One region of the Paraburkholderia sp. NPDC080076 genome, then DNA from elsewhere that is predicted to be linked to it. Evidence: riboswitches for the same ligand, from Rfam matches in the RefSeq annotation. Region 1 holds a riboswitch; each other region holds the start of a gene.
What was found. A riboswitch is a leader RNA that binds a small molecule or an ion and turns the genes downstream of it on or off. The one in region 1 is predicted to bind cobalamin.

Region 1 (4,266 bases):
CGCGCGTTCAGCGCCTGGCGCGCCTCGGCGGGCAACGCATTGAAGTGCGCGAGATAGTCGTCGAGCGCGAGGCTTTGCAGCGCGGGACGCAGATCGCGCACGACCGGATCGTTGGTCACGCCTTCGGTGAGCTTCTTCAACAACGCGTCGCCGTTCGCGGGCAAGTCGGTGAGACGATAGCCCTCGGCGCGCAGCATCGACAGAATGCCGACCACCGAGGCGGGCGTATCGAGGCCCACGCCATTGCCGATGCGCCCTTCGCTCATCGGATAGTTGGCGAGGATCAGCGCGAGTTTCTTGTCCGCGTTATCGAGTGAACGCAGACGGCACCAGCGCCGGCTCAGTTCAGCGAGAAAGCCCACTCGCCCGGCGTCAGGCTGATAACGCACCACGTCGACCTGAGTGTGAGGACAACGGTACGCGAGTCCCTTGAAACTGATCGCGCGCGTGATGATGCGGCCATCCACTTCCGGCAGCGCGATATGCATGGCGATATCGCGCGAATTGAGGCCTTGATTGTCCTTGACCCAATCCTCGCGATTGCCGCCGCTCAGGATCACCTGGAACACCGGAGCGTCGCCGGCGAGCGCAAGCGGCTCGGGGTCGTCGATCGCGGACGCGGCGAAGGCGGTCGTGTTCAGCACCAACGCGACCTCGTGCTGCGCGCACAGCGACTGCACGACGTCTCGGCTCATCGCATCTTTCAGCGAGGTGATCGCGATCGGCAGCGGATTCAGACCTTGCGATTCGAGCGCGTCGATCAGCGCATCGAACACGGCCGTATTGGCCGCCTGCAGATGCGCCTTGTAGAACAGGATCGCCGCGACCGGCGCGTCCTGCCGCCAGCGCGCCTGCCAATCGGCAACCGTCGGTGTGTCACGCTCGGGATGGTAGAGCGTCGCGGCGGGCAACGCGCGCGGCGGCGCCGGTTCGCGTCCCCAGCCGCAGACACGGTGCGCGATACAGCGCAGGAACGCCTCGGCATTTTGTGGGCCGCCTTCACGCAGATAGCGCCACAGCTGATGGCACAGATCGGCGCTCGCGGTGCTGCGCGCGAGCAGGTTCGGATCTTCCTGCAGATCGCCGGAAAACATCGCGAGCGTCTGCTGCTTGCGCTCGGCGAGCGCCACCACCTGCTCGATGCCGTAAGGCCAATACGCCTCGCCGCCGAGATGATCGACCACCACCACGCGTGCATGCTGCAAGACGTCTTCGACATAGAAATCGACCGACGCCGGTTGCCGCAAATACGTGACGTTCGCGAGCCGCACGCTCGGGAAGCCCTCACCGAGGCGCGGAAAAACGCTCGCCAGCAGCGACAGCGTGGTATCGGCGGAGCTGAGCACCACGATATCCGCGGGCTGCTGATCGATACGGATCACGCCTTGCGTATCGTCGACAAAACCGCCAGGCGTGGTACGCAGCAGATGCATGAGCGCTCACGCCTGTTGCGTTTCGACGCTCGACGGCACGCCGAGCGCCGCGTCGAACGCGCGCTGCAACGCGGCCTGATCGAGGTCCTCGCCGATCAGCACGAAGCGGCTCGGGCCGCTTTCGCCGGCCTGCCAGCGTCGATCGAAATAGCTGTCGAAGCGCCGACCCACGCCCTGGATCACGAGACGCATCGCCGCGGCCGGCAGCGCCGCGAACCCTTTGACGCGGTAGATCGTGTTCGTTTCGACCAGACGCTGCAACGCAGCGATCACCGCTTCGCGCGACGACACATTCGCCTGCACGACCACCGAATCGAACTCGTCGTGATGGTGGTCGGCGTCGTCGGCGGAACCGTGGTGATCGTGGCGCAAGTGGATCGTGTCTTCCGAGGCCGCTTCGAGTCCCAGCAACGTGTGCAGATCGAGTTGCCCCATGTGCGCGCGCACGATCTTCACTTGCGGCGGAATCTCCTCGCGGAGCAACACTTCAACCGCGCTTTGCTGCGCGTCGTCGAGCAAATCCGTCTTGTTCAGAATCACCAGATCGGCCGCGGACAACTGATCTTCAAACAGTTCGTGCAACGGCGACTCGTGATCGAGATTCGGATCGGCCTTGCGTTGCGCATCCACGGCGACGGGGTTGTCGGCAAACTGGCCGCTAGCCGCGGCCGGACCGTCCACTACAGTCACCACGGCATCGACGGTGAAACTGTTCTTGATCTGCGGCCAGTTGAAGGCCTGCACCAGCGGTTTCGGCAACGCGAGACCCGACGTCTCGATCAGCACGTGATCGATCTGATCGCGGCGTTCCACGAGCTTTTCCATCACCGGAAAAAACTCTTCCTGCACGGTGCAGCACAAGCAGCCGTTCGCGAGTTCATACAGTTGGCCTTCGGTTTCGACGCCGTTTTCATCGCAACCTATGCCGCAACCCTTGAGGATTTCCCCGTCGATGCCGAGTTCGCCGAACTCGTTGACGATCACCGCGATGCGCTTGCCGCCCGCATGCTGAAGAATATGCCGCAGCAGCGTGGTCTTGCCGCTGCCGAGAAAGCCCGTGACGATGGTGACGGGGATCTTGCGCATTTGAGTTTGCATCGTGAGGTCCATCCGTAGGAGTTGCACGCGCACGCCGCTGTGCCTGTATGGCCATCTGCCTGCGCCGGGCAAAACGAGGCACAGGCCCGGCCAGCCACGACGATAACAAAACACGGGGACGAACGACGGCGTTGCCGCGACAACAGAAAAACAGAAAGCGGGAATGAGGTCATGAACGCAGCGCCGCATCCCCGCGGCGTTCGTCCTTCGTATTCTGGCCGGTATCCGGGCTGGCGAAAGCGCCGCTTCCCCTTCCCGGGCGAGTGATTTCTCGCCCAGTGGTGATATGCCGACGCGGCCTTGCGCGTGGACATCGAAGCCGGCTCCGCGGCGCTAATGAACTGAACTTAGCACCACATTTCGCTTACCGTTGCGGGGGCAGCACAGGTTGACCCGATCCATGGCAGGTGGGCACCCTGTTTCCCGTTTAACTGCATGCGCACGAGCGCGCATACGAGCACCAAAGTGCGTGCGAGTGTAGGCCCGCGGCCCGGTGCCGTCAAGGAACCGCAAGCCGCGAGCGCTTATCGGGCGGGGCGCCATGTGCTATCGTATGCGCGCGTTTGGTGCCCGCACATGCATTCGCGTGTGCAGTTAAACGGGAAACAGGCGGCGCTCCATGCGCTCAACCTGTGCTGTCCCCGCAACGGTAAGCGACCTGCGGCGCAATCTTGAGTTGTCTTGCGCCGCGCATGCGTTTTTTCGATGCCACTGTCCAGCACATTCCAGCGAATGCGGACGGGAAGGCAAAGCGCATGAGGCCGCCAGCCCGGATACCGGCCAGACGCGGAGGCGGCGAACCTCAGGGCAACATCGCGCCGCCGGCAGCCGGAATCCGCGAGGGACGGATGTGAAGGCGCTGAAGCACGACATGGTGTGTCCACGTATGCGGATTCCGGCTGGAATCGCTACGCGCCACACATTGCGCCGTGCCTGAATCCGTCGTACCGCATGACCCCAAAGTCCGCCGCCTGGCGACCGTCCGCGCTTTACCCCTTTCCGCTTGTCACGACATGGCGCTCGCCATGCACGCCGCGATGACCCGCGCCTGGCTGATCGGCGCCGGCCCCGGCGACGTCGAACTCATGACCATCAAGGCGACCCGTGCATTGGCGCAGGCCGACGTGGTGCTGGTCGACGATCTGGTGAATCCCGAGGTGCTGCAGTTCGCGCGTGCCGACGCGCTCGTCGTCTACGTCGGCAAACGCGGCGGCCATCCATCCACGCCGCAGGACGGCATCGTCGCGCAGTTGCTCGAACATGTGCGGGCCGGGCGCAGCGTCGCTCGTTTGAAAGGCGGCGATCCGTTCGTATTCGGCCGTGGCGGCGAAGAACAGCAGGCGCTGCACGCGGCGGGCATCGAGGTGGAAGTCATCAACGGCATTACCGCGGGAATCGCGGCGCCCGCGGCAATCGGCATTCCCGTCACGCATCGCGATCACGCGCAGGGCGTGGTGTTCGTCACCGGACACGGCGCGGGCAGCGGCGAGCCGGACTGGGCCGCGCTCGCGGCCACCCGCATGACGCTCGTGATCTACATGGGCATGCGGCGGCTCAACGATATCGTCGGCGCGTTGCTCACGGCCGGCATGAGCGCCGACACGCCGTGCGCGACGATCGAATCGGCCACGCGTCCCGAGCAACGCCATGCGCTCGCGCGGCTCGGCGAATTCGCCGACACCGTCGCGCGCGCCGGGCTCGGCTCGCCGGCGATCGTGGTGATCGGCGGTGTGGC
Region 2 (4,266 bases), on a different contig from region 1:
GCGGACGATCTCGGCGGCTAAGTCAGAAGAACCGACAGACGACGCATGCGACGGCATCAGCGCCGCCAGCACGCGCATCGGCGCAAGCGACACGCTGCCCAACGCAAGCGACGCCATCAACACCGCCAGCGCGATCACGGCGAGCGCAAGCCAGATCGCGGCCGCGCGCTTCGCGCTCATCACGCGCAGTGTCGCGGGCATCGAACTCGCGTGTCGGCTCATGTGTCGGCTCATCCGCACGACCTTAGCGAAGCGACTCGCTCACTGCTGCTGCCAACCAACCGTGAGATACGCACCGCGCCGCGGCGAGTTATACGAGTAGGCCGTTTCATAGTCCTTGTCCAACAGATTCTGGATTTGCGCGGCCACGTACCATGCTTTCGTGATGTTGTAGCGCGCCGCCAGATTCACCACGCCATAGCCGCCCAGCTTGCCGCTGCTGTCATTGCTCGGGCCGCTCACGATCCACTCGCCGCCGACGCGCCACGCGGCGATGCTGCGGTTCACCGTCAGCGCACCGAAGCGCCGCGCACGCCGCACGAGGTCGGCATCGTTGTCGAGGTCGACGGGATTTTGCAGCGTCACCGACGCGCGCACATCCGTCTTGCCGACATGGCCGCTCCACGATCCTTCGAGCCCCTGCACTTTTGCATGGCCGACGTTCTGTGCCAGATAGATACCGGGCGTCACCTGCTCATAGTTAATCAGATTCGCGTAGCGCGTCTGGAATGCGGTCAGGCGCATCACGCCGAGCGCATTCGATGCGTACTGCAGCGCGGCTTCGATCGAATGGCTGCGCTCCGGCTGGATCGACGGATTGCCGCTGAACGGATAGTACAGATCGTCGAAGCTGGGCGCGCGAAACGAATCCGAATAGCTTGCGGTCACCTTCCAATGGCCGGTGATGTCGAAGCCATAGCCGAGATAGTAACTGTTCGCTCCGCCGAAATCGGAATACTGGTCGCGCCGCACGTTGGCCTGAATCTGATTGCGCCCGAAGCGCCCCGTATAGCCGACGAAACCCGAATCCACATGCCGGTCGGGCGCCGCGAACGTATCCGAATCGAGGCTCTGATCGAGATGCTCATAGCCGACCTGCAACTTCTGCTGCGCGGCCAGCGCGAAATCGTTCTCCCATGTGTACTGGCGATTGTCGGTATCGAAGCGGCCGTTGTACACGCCGTTGGTATTCGACACGCTGCGGTCGTCACCTTCGGCGACGATGAAGTGCGTCGTCCACCAGTCGGTCAGCCTGCCGTTCGCGAACACCGAGACCTGGCGCACTTTGCTGTACAGGTTGTTCAGATCGGTCGGCACGCCGTACGCATTGTCGTAGCTGTTGTTGCCGTTCGACTGGAAGTAGCTGGCGCCGGCATCCCATTTGTCGTTGAACTTGTGGCGCAGCGAAGCCGAGATGCTCTCGTTCAGATAGCCGTTCGCATTCGGATTGGCGTTGGGCGCCTCGCGTGGATTGAGCGACGAGAAGCCGTCGTCCTTCGACCGCGCGAGCGAGATGCTGAAGGTCGTGTTGCCGTCTTTATCCAATGCGCCGTTCACGCCGGCCTGCTGCGTCTGCGTGTGATAGCTGCCGTAGCCCAGCGAAAAATTGAAACGCGGCGGGTGGTCACCGCCCTCTTTCGTGAATACCTGCACCACGCCGCCAATCGCGCCCGAGCCGTACAACGCCGACACGTTGCCGTTCACCACCTCGACGTGATCGATCTGGTCGAGCGGAATCTGCGCGAGTTGCGGCGCACCCAGGCTCACCGAATCGACCCGCACGCCGTCGATCAGCAGCAGCGATTGCGTCGACGACGCGCCGCGCAAATAGAGGCTGGTCGTCGAACCAGGGCCACCTGTACGCGAGATTTGCGCGCCGGGCGCGAGTTGCAGGAGGCCGGGCAAATCGGTCGCGGTGGTGTCGGCGATATCCTGCTGATCGAACAGCGACGTCTGCGGGATCGCATCGGCGAGTGCTTGCGGCCCGCGCTCCGCGGTCACCACCACGGGCGACAGCACCGCCGAAGACGGCACGGCGGCCGATGAATCCGCCGCCGAGGACGAAGAAGAAGATAAAGGAGCAGCTTGCGCAGGCACGACGATCGGCAGGCCCGCGAAGGCGAGCAACGCCGCGCGGGCGAAGGGGGACAGCATGGGATGAAAGTCCTGTGGATAGCGTGCGCGGCCCGCTTCCCCGCAGGCCGATGCGTAACGAGGCGCCCGCGTATTTAACATTTTCGCGCGTGACGTGCCTCTCCCTCTGGCCGGTATCCGGGCTGGCGACACATCGATTCCGCCTTCCCACGCGTGACGCGCAGTGGCACACTCGCGAGTTGAACTTCCAACACGCGATCAGAATCGACTTGCATGACGAATGCGGTTGCTTACCGTTGCGGGGGCAGCGCAGGTTGGCGCGTTCACGTGAACGGCGCGCCCTGCTTCCCGTTTAACTGCGTGCGCCGTTGAAAAGCGCACGCGGGCACCAGAGTGCGGCAAGTTTAGGAGCGGCCTCGGGGTCCGTCAATAATGCCGGGACCGTGGGCCATCTGTTCTGTTAAGTGCAGGCTATTGTCCGACGCGTGAGTACTTTTTCATCATATGGTCGATAAAAGCCTGCACAAAGCGATGTTGTTACGTCTCGAAACGAGACAATTGTCGGAACCTGCGACATTCCGCGCTAAAATGCGATGTCTTTAGAGGACGCAGCACATGCTCACCGAACTCGAAACACTTTCACAGAATATCGGCAAGCTGATTGCGATCAGCCAACGCCACAATGAAGCGCGACTCGCGCTCGAAGAGCAGCTCGCCCACTCGCGCGCCGAAGTCGAAGCCACGCGCACGGAACTTGCAATGCTGCGCGAGGAACGTAACGCGCTGCAGGCGGAACGCGACGCGCTATCGGCGAAGATCGACGACGCACAGGTACGCCTGAATGCGATTCTCGAGAAGCTGCCGCGTGCCCGCGCGAACAGCGAGCCGGACAACCAGCTCGATCTGCTCGAGCCGGCTCAGCACGAAGTCGAAGCTGAGAGCGACGTGACCCGCCACGGAGAAAATGCATGACCACCAAGCAGATCGAAGTATCGATTCTCGGCGTGCCCTATCGCCTCGCCTGCTCGCCGGAAACGGAAGCGGCGCTGCTCGAAGCGGTCGCACGCGTCGACGCCGAAATGTCGAAGATCCGCAATAACAGCAACGTGCGCGGCACGGATCGCATTGCTGTCATGGCTGCGCTGTCGCTGGCATCGGAACTGCTTAGACTGCAATCGAGCGTGAGGCACGGAGAAGCATTTCCCGCTGAAGAAATCCGGCGTACAATGCATCAAATGAACGAACAGCTGGGTACTGTGATTGAGCAGTACAGCATGCAGTAAGGGTCGTGTGTTATCGTGCTGCCGGTCCTGAGATCGGCGGTGGATTCAAACGGAGTGCGTGAGCACAAGGCGTGCAAGATTCAGCAAACGTTTGAGTTCAATCGGTAGTTCAGCTTCATCGGTTTAGCTTCCCTGCCTGGTTCGCCAAGGTCATATATTCCTTGAACCAATGCCATGTGCACGGTTGCGGAAATTTGTAGCACGGGTGTGCGCGTCACTCTGTCTGATGTACCCGAAGTGTTGCTAACTGCGACCAATTCTGAACCCCCGGTTCAGGATGCCGGCCTAGCGGCTAAGGCGGGGACCTTATTTAGAACGGCATCGGACTTCGGTTCGGTGCCGTTTTTCTTTGGGCGCTGTTTTTTGTACGCCGGTTTCTTCCGCATCTTCAACCCCTTAACGTTCAATTCGATTCATGCGCTACTGGCTAATGAAGTCCGAACCGGACGAAGCAAGCATCGATCATCTCGCCAACGCACCGCATCGCACGTTGCCGTGGACCGGCGTGCGCAACTATCAGGCGCGCAACTTCATGCGCGACATGATGCAGGTCGGCGACGGTGTGCTGTTCTATCACTCGAGCTGTCCCGAGCCCGGCATCGCGGGAATCGCCGAGGTATCGTCCACCGCGTATCCGGACCCCACGCAGTTCGATAAGAAGAGTCCCTACTACGACGCGAAGTCGTCGCAGGAAACGCCGCGCTGGGTGCTCGTCGATGTGGTGTTCAAGAAGAAGATCCCGCTGATTCCGCTCGCCGCGCTGCGCGAGCATGACGAACTCAAGGACATGCGCGTGCTCGCCAAAGGCAACCGCCTGTCGATCACGCCAGTGACCGAAGCCGAATGGCGCTTCATCACCAAGCGGCTCGCTTGAGCTTGCATGCCTGAT
Region 3 (4,266 bases), on a different contig from region 1:
CCGGCAGCGGCACCGTGCCCGTGTTTTCGAACGGCGACTGGCTAGCGCCGACGCGCGAAGTCCAACGCGCCGTGATTCTGATTCATGGCCGCTTGCGCAACGGCGACACGTATTTCGAACTCGCGCAGCGTTCGTGCGCGCTCGCGGGCGGCAGTGCGGCCGATACGCTGCTGATCGTGCCGCAGTTTCTCGCGACGGCGGATGTCGAGGCGCACGAGGTGCCGTCGTCCACGTTGCATTGGGACTGGACGAGCTGGATGGGCGGCGAGAACGCCGAAGGTCCCGCGCCGATCAGTTCGTTCGATGTGCTCGACGCCATTCTGCATACGCTTGCTTCGCGCGAGCAGTTCGCGTCGCTTGCCGAAGTGGTGATCGCGGGACACTCGGGCGGCGCGCAAGTCGTGCAGCGCTATGCGGTGGTGGCGCGCGACGAGGCGCCGCTCGCGGCGCGCGGCATCGCGCTGCGCTACGTGGTCGCGAATCCTTCGTCATATGTGTACTTCGATGCGATGCGGCCGGTTGCGTCCGGCGAATTCGCGGAGTTCGATCGGGCGATGTGTCCGTCGTTCAATCGCTGGAAATATGGGCTCGAGGATTTGCCGGGCTATGCGGGCGACGCGGCTTCTGCCGCAGCGCTCGAAGCGCGTTACGCGCAGCGTGACGTCACCGTGCTGCTCGGCGGCGCGGATTGCGATCCGCAGCATCCGGCGCTCGACCGTTCATGCGCCGCGCTGACGCAAGGGGAACACCGGCTCGGGCGCGGGCTGGCTTATGCGCGCTATATGGCGTTGCGGCATCCGGAAGGATTGGCGAAGCATCAGACGTATGTGATCGATGGTGTCGGGCACGATGCCAAAGGGATTTTTGCTTCGGCGCAGGGGCTGGCGGCTTTGTTTGGTACTGGGCTGTGAGTGCGCATGGGCACGAAGCGTGCTACCGCGCTAATACCTGTGAGTGACTTCAAGGACCGCGCCGACATGAACAGAACCCGATTACTTGTCACCGCGCTTGCCGCTGCATCGCTGGGCGTCTTGCTGACCGGCAGCGCATATGCCGACGATGCGCCTAGCCCGTGTACTTCGCTGAAACGGATCGTCGCGGCCGCCCCTGGCGGGCTCGCTTCATTGACGCCGGACGACGGCAAGGGCGTCGCGCAACCTTATGGCGACGACGCGCAATGTTCGGCGAGTCGCGGTGCGTATCAATGCAACTGGACGTCGCATCACGACGCCGGTTCGAATGCAGACGCGCTGCAAGCTGTCGCGGCGGACATCGCATCGTGTCTGCCGGACGCCACCCACGATCAGAATTCGCCGGGACATCAGCACTTTTATCTGGGTGCGAAGGGCAAGCGGACCGACATCACGCTGACGCCGACCGGTTCGAACAAGCTGCGTCTGGTGGTGTCGGGTAAGTAAACCGCCGCACGAAGGTGGCTAGCGTGAGGCCGGCCACCATGTCCAGCCGCGCGACGAGCGCCGCAACTCGATTATCGAAAGCGGCGCGATTTCAATGCGCGGAAACACGGCGGGCGATGCCCCTAGCGCATGCACGATCGCTGCCCGGAGCACCGGCGCATGGGTGACGGCGATCACGTCGCGCGCATGGTTCGGTGCACGATCCTTCGCGCCGTTTTGCGCGTCGAGCCATTCTCCTACCCGTTTCGCGAGCTGACTGAACGACTCGCCGCCGTGCGGCGCGGCGTCGGGATCGCGCGCCCATGCGGCGAGGTCTTGCGGCGCTTCGGCAGCGAGGTCGGCCAGCCGCCGCCCCTGCCATGCGCCGTAGTTCATATCCGCCAGACCGGCGTCGACCGATGCCGCGAGGCCCAGGGCGGCTGCCGTCTCGCGCGCGCAGACGGCCGGGCTGACGAAAGCGGCCGCGTCGTTCGCTGTCGCCAGACGTGTGCGCGCGGCGTGGGCTTCGGCGAGGCCGCGGGCGTCGAGCGGGTCGTCAGCGGGAAAACGGCCTGCGCGCTGGGCGGCGGTCGATGCGTGGCTGATCAGTAACAGCCGAGTGTCCATTCTGTTCATGTCCTGTGAAGCCGCGCCCCGAAGGCGAACGCGAGCGGGATGAACCGTACGTTTTGCGTTGCCGGGTGCCGAAGTTTAGCGCGTAGAATAGCGGGACTGCGAAGCGCGGAAGCCGGTGAGAGCCCGGCGCGGTCGCGCCACTGTAATCGGCAGCACAAGCCGAAAGCCAGACCTGAGCTTCGCACCAATCCTCTGCAATGACTATCGGGGCGCGTTACCCCAGGAGATGTCCATCATGAACGAAGCTATTTTCGATCCCGCCAACCAGCCCGTTGCGCAACCCACGCCGATTCCGCTGCGCGAGTTGTTGCCCTGGGTTGTGTTCGGCGGTTTGCTGTTGTTGCTCGCGCTTTACTTCGTGGGTGCGGAACAGGGCGCCACCTCGCTGGTGCCGGGCATGTACGTGCATGAGTTCGTGCACGACGGCCGCCATCTGCTCGGCTTTCCCTGCCACTAACGGAGTCGACCATGGTTGGTAAATTGTTGGTACGCGGGATGCTTGCAGGCATCGCCGCGGGACTCCTCACGTTCGGCTTTGCCCGGGTGGTGGGCGAGCCGCAGGTGAATCAGGCGATTTCATTCGAAGAAAAGGCCGACGCCGCGAAAGGCGAGGCCGCTGAACCCGAGATTGTGAGCCGCGATACGCAGCGGGGTATCGGCCTGTTGACTGGCGTGGTGACTTACGGCGCGGCATTCGGCGGGCTGTTCTCGCTGGTGTTCGCGTACGCCTATGGACGAGTGGGCGCATTGAGCCCGCGCGCGTTGTCCGCGTGGCTTGCGCTTGGCGCGTTCATTGCGCTGGCGGTGGTGCCGAATCTGAAGTATCCGGCGAACCCGCCTTCGGTCGGCGACCCTGAAACGATTGGGACGCGGACGGGTTTGTTCTTCCTGATGATTGCGATATCGCTGGCCGCGATGGTGTTTTCGCTCAAGGTGCGGCGCCGTGCAGCCATGAAGCTTGGCGCGTGGAATGGCTCGATTGTGGGGGCGGTGGTGTTAATCGCGATCATCGCCGCGGTGCAGTTGTCGATGCCCACGATCAACGAAGTGCCGGAGGCTTTCCCGGCGGTGCTGCTGTGGAAATTCCGCGTCGCGGCGCTGGGCATGCAGGCGATTATGTGGGCGACGATCGGGCTGCTGTTTGGGGCGCTGGTTGAGCGGAGTGCGTTTATGCGGGTGGGGGGAAGGTCGGCGGTGAAGTCGGTTTGATGTTTTGGAATTGGTGAGCGCAACCGGTTTGGTGGTTGCGCTCCGCGTCTTGCTCTCGCACTTCGCTCTCCGTGCTTTGCGCGCAGTGGTCAAGAAGGGTTCTGCGTCAAGGAGTTGGGGCGGTTGTGGGGTGGTTATCCACAGGCTTGCGAACAGCATCTGTGGATAATTTCATCTCGCAACGCACAAGGTCCACAAACATCCATTCTGTTTGAATTCAACAACTTAGTTGTTGGCACACAGTCTTCGGTTGTCCGTAGAATCAGGACGCCGCAGGTGTTTTGTGTCAATCGGCCTGACCATAGTCCTTGTTTTGTGTTACCTGCGATGTCTGGCCGCCCGACAGATTCGGGACATATAGACCCTTGTCACTGCCGAGCGCCAGCGCATTGGCGGCGTCGCCTGACAGCTTTACCGCTGTACCGGTTGAACTGACAGTCAGTCCGCTGGACGGCGCAAGCCTGATATCGGCAGGTGTGGCAACGGTCCCGTTTCCGCTCAGTCCCTGGCCTACGACAATCGGCAACAGGTCCGAGAGATTGACAGTGAAGGTGCCGCCGCCGTCCGCCACCTTGAAGGTAATCGTGTGGGTTGTGGGATCGTCCTGCACGTTCTGGAGGAACTTGTCGGCCGGAATTGAGCCGACCGCCTGCGTGATCCTGCTGTCGACCTGGTCACAGGTCGGCACATGCGCGCCCGGCATAAACGGGTTGCCGTTGCAATCAACCAGCGAAGACGACACCCTGGCAATCGCATCCTGCATTTCCTGACACGTCGGAATCAGATCGCCTGCAACATGAGCCGACCCATCACATCGTTTGAACACCGAAGCAATACACTCATCCAGCTTCGCGCAGAGTGCATTCGCGAGAACCAGCAGCGCGTTCGAATTCCCGCTCATTCTGTCCGCCACTTTCAGCGGATCAACCAACGGATCGGGATAGGTGCCGGTGAGGTCGCCCCCGGCCGGACCGGACGGCGGCAACGTGACCGGAATGGTGGACATCGGGCAGCAGTTGTTCCC
Region 4 (4,266 bases), on a different contig from region 1:
CACTTCGGCGAGCGGCACGATGCGTTGATTGCCCATCGTCGCGCGTTCGACGTAGAGCGCGCGGTCCGCGAGACCGAGTTCGCCGAGCACGCGCCGCACCTTGTCGAAGTTGCGGCCGAGTTTCATCACGACGGCGGCGTCGGCATCGGCGAGACGCCGGCGCAGTTCGTCTTCCGGCAACACGCCCGAGAGCACCGACAGGCTCTGGTTGCGATACACCAGCGGCGCGCCGAGCACGGCGGCGCCGCCGAGCATCGAGCAGACGCCGGGCACCACTTCGCTTTCATAGCGCGCCGCAAGGCGGTCGTGCAGATACATGTACGAGCCGTAGAAGAACGGATCGCCCTCGCAGATCACCGCGACGTCGCGGCCCGCATCGAGGTGAGTGGCGACGACTTCCGCGGCGGTGTCGTAGAAGTCGGCGATGATCGCTTCATACGAAAGCGGCGGTTCGAGCGCTTCGGTCGTGACGGGATACACCAGCGGCAGATGCTGTTGCGCGTCGTGCAAATGCGCCTCGATGATGCTGAACGCGTTGCCTTTCTTGCCCTTGGCGACGAAGTACGCGACCACCGGCGACGCCTTCAGCAAACGCAGCGCTTTCAGTGTGATGAGTTCCGGGTCGCCGGGGCCGACGCCGAGTCCGAACAAACGTCCTTGCGCCGTCATTTATTCGACCTCCGTGGCCAGCGCGTTCACCGCGGCTGCCGCCATCGCGCTGCCGCCGCGCCGGCCATGCACCACCACGTAGGGCACGCCGCGGCTGTCGTCGGCGAGCATGGCTTTGGATTCGGCCGCGCCGACAAAACCCACGGGAAAGCCGAGAATCAGCGCGGGTTTGGGCGCACCGGCGTCGAGCATATCGAGCAGATGAAAGAGGGCGGTCGGCGCATTGCCGATCACCACGACGCTGCCCCCCAGATGTGGCCGCCACAATTCGAGCGCCGCCGCCGAGCGTGTATTGCCGAGTTCGCGTGCGAGCGACGGCACGTCCGGATGCGCGAGCGTACAGATGATTTCGTTGTGCGCCGGCAGCCGCGCACGCGTGATGCCTTGCGCGACCATGCCGGCATCGCACAGGATCGGCGCGCCTTGCGCGAGCGCCTCGCGGCCCGCTGCGCCCGCGCCTGCGGACGATTGCAGATCGTCGATCACGTCGACCATGCCGCACGCGTGGATCACGCGCACCGCGAGTTTCTCGAGGTCGGCGGGAATGCGCGACAAGTCGGCCTCCGCGCGAATCGTCGCGAAGGATTGGCGATAGATCTCCTGACCGTCGCGAATGTAATCAAGCATCGGTGTCACTCCGGGCGAGGCGTTCGAGCATGTCGGCGGCCTGGCCGATCGTCAGTTGGCGCGCGACGCACTGGCCGAAACCGGGCTGGCCGTCGCGTCGATAAAGGTCATAGAGGCCGGGCGCGGCTCCGAGCAGCGTGTACGGTGCGCAATGCGCGGCGGCGCACGAGCGCGAGCAGCCGCTCAGATGCACGTCGACGTCCGCAGGCAGGCGGGCCGCGAGGCGCAGCGCGTCGGACTTGGTGTCGGCGAGGCCCTTCGCGCAGCCGCTCGATCCGGCGCACGCGATCAGGCGCGTGATGGCTTGCGCGGGATCGCAGGCGAGACCGAGCGTGTTCAGACCGGACAGCACTGTCGGGACGGCGTGCGTGGCGATGTCGGGTAGCAGCACGCTCTGCCAGGGTGTTAGGCGAAGCGTGCCGTTGCCGTGCTGTTGCGAAAGTGTCGCGAGGCCGTTAAGGGTGTCGGCGTCGAGGCGTCCGAGCGACGGCTGGCCGCCGACGTGCCAGGTTTCGGCCACGCGTTGAGCGTGGGCGCCGAGGCGGAGGCTGGCGTCGGCTGGTGTAACGCGATGCCACTTGGCCAGCTTCGCGTTCTGCGTCAGTGGGAAGTCGAGATATCGCTGAGCGTGACGCAGTACAGCATTGACGGAATCCGCGGCTAGCAGATGGCGCATGCGCGTGGCGTCGGCGGCAGCGAGGTCGAGGAATGTGAGGAGCAGCGCGCGGACTAGTGCGGTGACTTGCGAAGGAACTATCGCGGCTAATGCGCCTGTGCCGTCTGCGCGGGGCTTTTCCGGTGCGATGCGCTCGTTGTGTGCTAAAGAGCCAGCAGACTCGCTAACAGGCGGACAACCCGCCAACCCGAACACGAACCGCACGCCATCCGCCTCTTGCGATGCCGCCAGCCACACATCGTGCGGATGATCCACTCTCGCGAGCCGCTCGCCGCCGTCCAGCAGCAGCGCGAATTTCGGCGATAGCGCCGCGAGACGCGCTTCGCTTTGCAGCATCGTGAGCAACTCGGCGCATAGCGGGCGCGTGTCGAACAGGGCGAACGGATCGCGTCCGGCAGCGGGGCTGATCATTACGTTGCGCACGTCGTCGGCTGCGGCTGCGGCTGCGGCTGCGGCGAGTGCGTCCGCAGCGCTCTCGTTCTCAGCTTCCGTATTCACTGCGTTCGCGATGGTTGCATCCGTCGCGTTCTCGCCTTCCGCATCCACGGCGTCCGCTATCCCCGTCTCCACAGCGTTATCCGCCACCGTCCTATCCGCAGCGTTCCCCGCGCCGGTCGCCGGCATCGGCCCGAGACCCGCATCGACCAAAGCCGCAATCAAGGCCGCCTCGTCATCGCGCTTCACCCCACGCACCTGCACATTCGCCCGATTGGTCAGCTCGATCACCCCGGCCGCGTACCGTGCGCTGGCCTGCGCGATCGCCCGAGCCTGCGCCGCGCTCAACTCACCGCCGGGCAACTTGATCCGGCAAATCCCGCCGTCGCGCGCGGCGATGATGCGCAGCAGCCCCGGACACGCCGAGGGCCGCAGCGTGAGAGCCGCGTCGGATAAAACGGTGGAAGGCGAAGCTTGATTCAAGACGGACACCGGGTTTAGCGTCGCGCGACGGCCCGAGCAAGCCGCGAGGCGGGCATTGCTACGGCATCGGTACACCCCGCCCGATGTTGGCTGGCACGAACAGTCTCGCCGGCAGGTCTCCTGGCTGGCAGGTCGTGGTCCGCCGCGGCCTTCCCGGTCGAACCAGTGGCGTGGAGCGCAGGCGGACTCGCTGCATACAGTTGCGGGGGCAGCCACAGCGGCACTGTGTTCCCTCTTCGGCCCCGAAGGGCACCGGCGGCTGTATTATGCCTTTTTTCGAACAGCACAACGAGGCTGGACGCTTTGATCGGCGTGGCACAGCGCATTATTTGAAGACACAGAACGAGGATGGATGCATGCCGGCGTGGCTGACGGTGGTGGGCATAGGCGACGACGGCTTCGCCGGTTTGGGAAGGCCCGCGCGGCGTGCTTTGCTGGAAGCATTAGTGGTGTACGGCGGCGAACGCCATCTGGCGATGCTGCCCGCGCGCCTCACTGCGCGCCGTGCCGCGTGGCCGCGTCCGTTCGATCTCGCGCCGCTGCTCGCCGAGCGCGGTGGCGCCGTGTGCGTGCTGGCGAGCGGCGACCCGATGCTGTTCGGCGTCGGCGCGACGCTCGCGCGGCAATTGCCGGCGGGGGAGTTGCGGGTGCTGCCCGCGCCCTCGTCGTTGTCGCTCGCGGCCGCGCGCCTCGGCTGGCCGTTGCAGGACATCGCGACGGTGTCGCTGGTGGGCCGGCCGTTGTCCACGCTGAACGCGCATCTGCACGACGGCGCGCGCGTGTTCGTGCTGAGCGCGGACGGCCGCACTCCCGCGGCGCTCGCAGAACTACTGAATGCACGCGGTTTCGGGGCGACCCGCATGAGCGTGCTGGAACACCTGGGCGGCGAGTTGGAACGGCGCATCGACGGCCGCGCGGATCAGTGGTCCGCGGGCGAGGTGGCCGCGCTGAACCTGATCGCGCTCGACTGCCGTGCCACTGAAGGCGCGCCGCGTCTGCCGCTGACCTGCGGTTTGCCCGACGACGCCTTTCGCCACGACGGCCAGTTGACCAAGCGCGACGTGCGCGCGATCACGCTCGCGCGCCTCGCGCCCACGCCGGGCGAATTGCTGTGGGACGTGGGCGCGGGCAGCGGCTCGATCGGTATCGAATGGATGCGCGCGCATGCCACCTGCCGCGCGATCGCTATTGAAGGACACGCGGAGCGGCAACGCTTTATCGAACACAATCGCGACGCGTTGGGCGTGCCGGGACTGCAACTCGTGGCGGGCCGCGCACCTGAAGCGCTGCAGGGGTTGCCGGTGCCGGACGCCGTGTTCATCGGCGGCGGCGTGACGGCGCCGGGCGTGCTGGAGGCTTGCTGGGCCAGTCTGCGC

Region 2: linked by a shared signal. The riboswitch ahead of ACQKRQ_RS22025 (TonB-dependent receptor domain-containing protein) and the one ahead of cobW (cobalamin biosynthesis protein CobW) in region 1 are both predicted to bind cobalamin.
Region 3: linked by a shared signal. The riboswitch ahead of ACQKRQ_RS34190 (CbtB domain-containing protein) and the one ahead of cobW (cobalamin biosynthesis protein CobW) in region 1 are both predicted to bind cobalamin.
Region 4: linked by a shared signal. The riboswitch ahead of cobG (precorrin-3B synthase) and the one ahead of cobW (cobalamin biosynthesis protein CobW) in region 1 are both predicted to bind cobalamin.

The regions. Positions count from the first base shown of each region.
Region 1 is NZ_JBNNWQ010000018.1:100,392-104,657, reverse strand. It holds gene cobN (cobaltochelatase subunit CobN) at 1-1,433, opposite strand, end outside; gene cobW (cobalamin biosynthesis protein CobW) at 1,440-2,531, opposite strand; cobalamin riboswitch at 2,731-3,011, opposite strand; cobalamin riboswitch at 3,079-3,330, shown strand; gene cobA (uroporphyrinogen-III C-methyltransferase) at 3,569-4,266, shown strand, end outside.
Region 2 is NZ_JBNNWQ010000005.1:100,638-104,903, reverse strand. It holds gene ACQKRQ_RS22030 (FecCD family ABC transporter permease) at 1-222, opposite strand, end outside; gene ACQKRQ_RS22025 (TonB-dependent receptor domain-containing protein) at 262-2,154, opposite strand; cobalamin riboswitch at 2,246-2,502, opposite strand; gene ACQKRQ_RS22020 (ATPase) at 2,710-3,066, shown strand; gene ACQKRQ_RS22015 (cell division protein ZapA) at 3,063-3,377, shown strand; RNA gene ssrS (6S RNA) at 3,504-3,685, shown strand; gene ACQKRQ_RS22005 (EVE domain-containing protein) at 3,793-4,251, shown strand.
Region 3 is NZ_JBNNWQ010000011.1:221,930-226,195, forward strand. It holds gene ACQKRQ_RS34175 (alpha/beta hydrolase) at 1-911, shown strand, start outside; gene ACQKRQ_RS34180 (hypothetical protein) at 978-1,418, shown strand; gene ACQKRQ_RS34185 (histidine phosphatase family protein) at 1,437-2,024, opposite strand; adenosylcobalamin (AdoCbl) riboswitch at 2,113-2,266, shown strand; gene ACQKRQ_RS34190 (CbtB domain-containing protein) at 2,269-2,490, shown strand; gene ACQKRQ_RS34195 (CbtA family protein) at 2,502-3,242, shown strand; gene ACQKRQ_RS34200 (hypothetical protein) at 3,529-4,266, opposite strand, start outside.
Region 4 is NZ_JBNNWQ010000001.1:1,291,350-1,295,615, forward strand. It holds gene ACQKRQ_RS05800 (precorrin-2 C(20)-methyltransferase) at 1-669, opposite strand, end outside; gene ACQKRQ_RS05805 (precorrin-8X methylmutase) at 670-1,296, opposite strand; gene cobG (precorrin-3B synthase) at 1,289-2,899, opposite strand; cobalamin riboswitch at 2,984-3,162, opposite strand; gene cbiE (precorrin-6y C5,15-methyltransferase (decarboxylating) subunit CbiE) at 3,247-4,266, shown strand, end outside.